Regions from separate parts of the Bacillus sp. PK3-067 genome, predicted to be linked through region 1. Evidence: a T-box and tRNA genes for the amino acid it is inferred to sense, from the RefSeq annotation. Region 1 holds a T-box; the other holds one or more tRNA genes.
The links. The T-box of region 1 lies ahead of M1D73_RS17115 (tryptophan--tRNA ligase). A T-box ahead of a tRNA ligase gene usually reads a tRNA of that ligase, here a tRNA-Trp.

Region 1 (3,007 bases):
CCGTACATACTCAGGACCAGATTTCTTTCAAATCTATCCAAATGGCGATCAAGTACACGGTGTACTCGTTGTTTATATTTGCCGAGAATTTTATGGTGAACTTGTATGCGATCAAAGTGAATCAAAAGAACTACGCTTCTTTTCACTTGATGAATTACCTAATAATCTTCCTCCTGTTATCGAGAAGATTATTACAGATTATCTAAAAAAATAAGGGAACGCTTAACGTTCCCTCTCAAATCCAATCCGTTTTTTAATTTCTGCTAAATTTATCTTCGCAATAGCGCGTGCCTTCTCAGCACCGTTTTCTAATGCTTCATATAATAAATCCGGCTCATTCATATACATTGCGTACTTTTCACGAGGTCCAGCTAACTCACGATCTACAACGCGAAACAACTCTTTTTTCACATCGCCCCATCCGATTCCAGTCTCATATTTTTCACGTAATGACTGTACTTCGTCTTCTGTCGCAAATTCTTTATAAATTGTAAATAAGGTTTCTAGTTCTTTCGGTTCATTTGGAAGTGAAGAGTCTGTTTTGATTTTAAACATTAACTTTCGAAGTTTTTCTTGCTCTGCAAATAATGGGATTACATTTCCGTAACTTTTACTCATCTTCCTTCCATCAAGACCAGGTAAAATAGCTCCTTCTTCTTGCACTACATACTCCGGTAGTGTAAATGTCGTGCCAAATGTATGATTAAAATACGTCGCAATATCACGCGCAATTTCAATATGTTGAATTTGGTCTTTTCCAACTGGTACATGAGTAGCTTGAAATAATAATATGTCAGCTGCCATTAAAATCGGGTACGTGTATAACCCCATATTCACTCCCGCATCGACCTCTAACCCTGCTTCTTTATTTTGCTCCACCTTCGCTTTATACGCATGAGCACGGTTCATAAGACCTTTCGGAGTTAGGCAAGCTAAAATCCAAGCTAATTCTAGAATTTCCGGTACTTCTGTTTGCCGATAAAAAACAACATCTTCCCCAAGTCCAAGCGATAACCAAGTAGCTGCTACCTCTTTCGTATAACTGCTGAACTTTTCTGAATCATGCACAGCATTTAATGCATGATAATCAGCTATAAAGTACAATGCTCTTCCTTCATTATTCTTTGACATTTGTAATGCAGGTTTAATCGCACCAATATAATTCCCTAAATGCGGATAACCTGTCGGCTTAATTCCTGTTAACATTATTTTTTCACTCACACTAACTCCTCCTTTCTCAAAATAAAAAGAGCCCCTCATCCTTAAAAAAGGACGAGAGACTCCCGCGGTACCACCTTAATTAGCTATCATTAGCTCACTTCATACTTCAATAACGTGAAGTAACCGTCTTTACCTACTCATTTCAGTTAGAAGCTCCAGAGCCCATTCCATATTCATCCCTTACTGATTTCCACCACACATCAGCTCTCTAAAAAGTTTCGAATATGTACTCTTCTCTTTCATTGCTTTTTCGTTATTTTTTACAGTTTATCACATTTCACTTCCAAACAAACCCTAATTTTCTATTTTATATAGCAGGAATTTCCACTTCAATTGTCTAATGTTATATAGGTTTGTTGAAATATTCGAAACAACTTTGGAGGTTTTTTCATGGTAAAATATATATCAATTTTAGGTTCAACAGGATCCATCGGCACATCTGCATTAGATGTCGTTTCAGCTCATCCTGAACATTTTAAAATCGTCGGTTTAACCGCAAATTATAATATCGATCTTCTTGAGCAACAAATCAAAACGTTTCAACCTCGTATTGTAAGCGTTGCGACAAAAGACTTAGCAGACAAGCTTCGTACGCGTATTTCAGCAAATACAAAAATCACACACGGGACTGATGGCTTAATTGCAGTAGCTACTCACCCTGATTCAAATCTTGTATTAAGCTCTGTTGTAGGTGTTTCAGGATTACTTCCAACAATTGAAGCATTAAAAGCGAAGAAAGATATCGCTATTGCTAATAAAGAAACTTTGGTTGCAGCTGGACATATCGTAACTGAACTAGCGAAACAAAACGGATGTCGCTTAATTCCAGTAGATAGTGAGCATTCAGCTATTTTCCAATGTTTAAACGGAGAAAATAATAAAGAGATTGAGAAGTTAATTGTAACAGCTTCCGGTGGTGCTTTCCGTGATAAAACACGTGATGAAATGCAAACATTACAAGCAAAAGATGCTTTAAAGCACCCAAACTGGTTAATGGGCGCAAAACTAACGATTGATTCTGCCACATTAATGAATAAAGGGTTCGAAGTAATGGAAGCGAGATGGCTATTTGATATTCCATATAAAAAAATTAATGTAATGATTCATAAAGAAAGTATCATTCATTCTTTAGTAGAATTTATTGATGGATCAGTTATGGCGCAGCTCGGTGCTCCTGATATGAGAATGCCGATTCAATATGCGTTTCACTATCCTACTCGGCTGCCTTCTTCCTATGAAAAATTAAATTTATTAGAAATCGGTAGTTTACATTTTGAAAAACCAGATTTAGAGAAGTTCCCTTGTCTACAATACGCATATGAGTGTGGCAAAATCGGTGGTACTACTCCCGCTGTATTAAATGCAGCAAATGAAATTGCGAATGCGCTATTCTTAAAAAATGAAATTGCCTTTTTCGATATTGAAAAAACAATTTACAAAACAGTTGAAGCTCATCATAACGTAAAAGATCCTTCACTAGATGCTATATTAGAAGCAGATCAATGGGCACGCCAATATGCAAATGAATTGTTAATAAAAAAGCGCTAAAACAGTTCCCACTGTTTTAGCGCTTTTTTTCACGTATTCAACTTAACAAATCTATAACCGTGTGTAACTAACACTTTTAATATCGCATATCCTGGAATGGCTAAAATAATGCCCATAATCCCGAATAAGTTTCCGGCAGTTAAAATGATAAAAATGATAGTAATCGGATGAATATCTAACTTTTTACCCATAACTTGCGGAGAAATAAATTTACCTTCTGCTAATTGTACAACCATCA
Region 2 (3,007 bases), 2.6 Mb from region 1:
CTGGGTTCAGAACGTCGTGAGACAGTTCGGTCCCTATCCGTCGTGGGCGTAGGAAATTTGAGAGGAGCTGTCCTTAGTACGAGAGGACCGGGATGGACGCACCGCTGGTGTACCAGTTGTTCTGCCAAGGGCATAGCTGGGTAGCTATGTGCGGAAGGGATAAGTGCTGAAAGCATCTAAGCATGAAGCCCCCCTCAAGATGAGATTTCCCATAGCGTAAGCTAGTAAGATCCCTGAAAGATGATCAGGTTGATAGGTTCGAGGTGGAAGCATGGTGACATGTGGAGCTGACGAATACTAATAGATCGAGGACTTAACCATATAATATGTAGCAAATGTTATCTAGTTTTGAAAGAATATAAAAAACTTGTTGACTTTCGAGGTCAAATAAGTTAAAATGATTCTTGTCTTAAATGAATACAGTCTGGTAATGATGGCAGAGAGGTCACACCCGTTCCCATACCGAACACGGAAGTTAAGCTCTCTAGCGCCGATGGTAGTTGGGACCTTGTCCCTGTGAGAGTAGGACATTGCCAGGCAAAATGGAGGATTAGCTCAGCTGGGAGAGCACCTGCCTTACAAGCAGGGGGTCGGCGGTTCGATCCCGTCATCCTCCACCATATATGTCGGAGGGGTAGCGAAGTGGCTAAACGCGGCGGACTGTAAATCCGCTCCTTCGGGTTCGGCAGTTCGAATCTGCCCCCCTCCACCATTCTTAATTAATGGGCTATAGCCAAGCGGTAAGGCAACGGACTTTGACTCCGTCATGCGCTGGTTCGAATCCAGCTAGCCCAGCCATTAAGAGCCATTAGCTCAGTTGGTAGAGCATCTGACTTTTAATCAGAGGGTCGAAGGTTCGAGTCCTTCATGGCTCACCATTTTAATGAAATATGCGGGTGTGGCGGAATTGGCAGACGCACTAGACTTAGGATCTAGCGCCTTTGGCGTGGGGGTTCGACTCCCTTCACCCGCACTTTTAATAAAATAACTCATACATGTCTTGCGGAAGTAGTTCAGTGGTAGAATACAACCTTGCCAAGGTTGGGGTCGCGGGTTCGAATCCCGTCTTCCGCTCCAATTTTCAATATGACATGCCGGGGTGGCGGAACAGGCAGACGCACAGGACTTAAAATCCTGCGGTGGGTGACCACCGTGCGGGTTCGACCCCCGCCCTCGGCACCATATGCGCCCGTAGCTCAATTGGATAGAGCGTTTGACTACGGATCAAGAGGTTAGGGGTTCGACTCCTCTCGGGCGCGCTTTTATTAACGGGAAGTGGCTCAGCTTGGTAGAGCACCTGGTTTGGGACCAGGGGGTCGCAGGTTCAAATCCTGTCTTCCCGATATTCCCAAAAAACATGGGGCCTTAGCTCAGCTGGGAGAGCGCCTGCCTTGCACGCAGGAGGTCAGCGGTTCGATCCCGCTAGGCTCCACTTTATTTAATATATGTCTCGGAGGTATACCCAAGTTCGGCTGAAGGGATCGGTCTTGAAAACCGACAGGCGGTGAGAATCGCGCGGGGGTTCGAATCCCTCTACCTCCTCCATTTTTTCTTTAATGGTTTAGACATATAATAATAAAATATTTATTTTTTCCTTCATGGAGGTATACCCAAGTTCGGCTGAAGGGATCGGTCTTGAAAACCGACAGGCGGCGAGAGTCGCGCGGGGGTTCGAATCCCTCTACCTCCTCCATTTTTAAAACTTTATATTGTCGCGGGGTGGAGCAGCACGGTAGCTCGTCGGGCTCATAACCCGAAGGTCGCAGGTTCAAATCCTGTCCCCGCAACCAAATGGTCCCGTGGTGTAGTGGTTAACATGCCTGCCTGTCACGCAGGAGATCGCCGGTTCGACCCCGGTCGGGACCGCCATTTATGTTGGCTCGGTAGCTCAGTCGGTAGAGCAGAGGACTGAAAATCCTCGTGTCGGCGGTTCGATTCCGTCCCGAGCCACCATTTTTTTATGCCGGCTTAGCTCAATTGGTAGAGCAACTGACTTGTAATCAGTAGGTTGGGGGTTCAAGTCCTCTAGCCGGCATCATTTAGGGGCATAGTTTAAAGGTAGAACTGAGGTCTCCAAAACCTCCAGTGTGGGTTCGATTCCTACTGCCCCTGTAAAGTATATGGGCCTATAGCTCAGCTGGTTAGAGCGCACGCCTGATAAGCGTGAGGTCGATGGTTCGAGTCCATTTAGGCCCACCATATATTATTCCGCAGTAGCTCAGTGGTAGAGCTATCGGCTGTTAACCGATCGGTCGTAGGTTCGAGTCCTACCTGCGGAGCCATGGCCCGTTGGTCAAGTGGTTAAGACACCGCCCTTTCACGGCGGTAACACGGGTTCGAATCCCGTACGGGTCATACAAAAAAGAGTCAGCATTATGCTGGCTCTTTTTTATTTTGTTAATCCTTTTTATTACGTTACTTTCCAGAAATAAATAAAGGAATTTTGGAAAAGCTATGGTATGTATAAAAAGGAGGAAATCATAATGACACGAGTGAGAGACTTAATGAGTACCCATATTGTACATTGTACACCGCTAGACAATGTATATGAGGCAGCTGTAAAAATGAAGGAAGAATCGATTGGATTAATTCCTGTTGTTGAAAATGAGCAAGTTGTTGGGCTTGTTACTGATCGTGATTTAGTCGTTCGAGGGATTGCTGAAAAACATCCTGGATCTAATAAGATTACAAATGTAATGACAACAAATATTATCTCAGTTTCTCCAAATGATTCTATTGAAAAAGCTACAGAGCTAATGGCACAGCATCAAATTAGACGATTACCAGTAGTTGATAGTGGTCAACTTATTGGCATGTTAGCACTAGGAGATTTAGCTATAAGGGAATCAGCAGATGATCAAGCTGGATTTGCCTTGAGCGAAATCTCAGAGCGTACAGAGTAAATTGAAACTTTCATTAACCGAGAGTTTAATGGTCACTCATAAAGAGCTAAATTATATATAAATTTCAGATACATTATTCTAGTATATATGGATTAAACTAATAT

Region 2: it has a tRNA-Trp gene. The T-box ahead of M1D73_RS17115 (tryptophan--tRNA ligase) is inferred to sense a tRNA for this amino acid. The anticodon was not compared.

What each region holds. Positions count from the first base shown of each region.
Region 1 is NZ_CP096490.1:3,327,240-3,330,246, forward strand. It holds gene M1D73_RS17110 (NUDIX hydrolase) at 1-214, shown strand, start outside; gene M1D73_RS17115 (tryptophan--tRNA ligase) at 223-1,221, opposite strand; T-box leader at 1,266-1,473, opposite strand; gene M1D73_RS17120 (1-deoxy-D-xylulose-5-phosphate reductoisomerase) at 1,612-2,769, shown strand; gene M1D73_RS17125 (AI-2E family transporter) at 2,799-3,007, opposite strand, start outside.
Region 2 is NZ_CP096490.1:741,136-744,142, forward strand. It holds rRNA gene M1D73_RS03720 (23S ribosomal RNA) at 1-321, shown strand, start outside; rRNA gene rrf (5S ribosomal RNA) at 424-539, shown strand; tRNA gene M1D73_RS03730 (tRNA-Val) at 545-620, shown strand; tRNA gene M1D73_RS03735 (tRNA-Tyr) at 629-712, shown strand; tRNA gene M1D73_RS03740 (tRNA-Gln) at 724-798, shown strand; tRNA gene M1D73_RS03745 (tRNA-Lys) at 803-878, shown strand; tRNA gene M1D73_RS03750 (tRNA-Leu) at 893-973, shown strand; tRNA gene M1D73_RS03755 (tRNA-Gly) at 1,003-1,077, shown strand; tRNA gene M1D73_RS03760 (tRNA-Leu) at 1,094-1,182, shown strand; tRNA gene M1D73_RS03765 (tRNA-Arg) at 1,186-1,259, shown strand; tRNA gene M1D73_RS03770 (tRNA-Pro) at 1,270-1,343, shown strand; tRNA gene M1D73_RS03775 (tRNA-Ala) at 1,360-1,432, shown strand; tRNA gene M1D73_RS03780 (tRNA-Ser) at 1,453-1,545, shown strand; tRNA gene M1D73_RS03785 (tRNA-Ser) at 1,601-1,693, shown strand; tRNA gene M1D73_RS03790 (tRNA-Met) at 1,714-1,790, shown strand; tRNA gene M1D73_RS03795 (tRNA-Asp) at 1,794-1,869, shown strand; tRNA gene M1D73_RS03800 (tRNA-Phe) at 1,878-1,953, shown strand; tRNA gene M1D73_RS03805 (tRNA-Thr) at 1,963-2,035, shown strand; tRNA gene M1D73_RS03810 (tRNA-Trp) at 2,042-2,112, shown strand; tRNA gene M1D73_RS03815 (tRNA-Ile) at 2,123-2,199, shown strand; tRNA gene M1D73_RS03820 (tRNA-Asn) at 2,208-2,282, shown strand; tRNA gene M1D73_RS03825 (tRNA-Glu) at 2,284-2,355, shown strand; gene M1D73_RS03830 (CBS domain-containing protein) at 2,484-2,903, shown strand.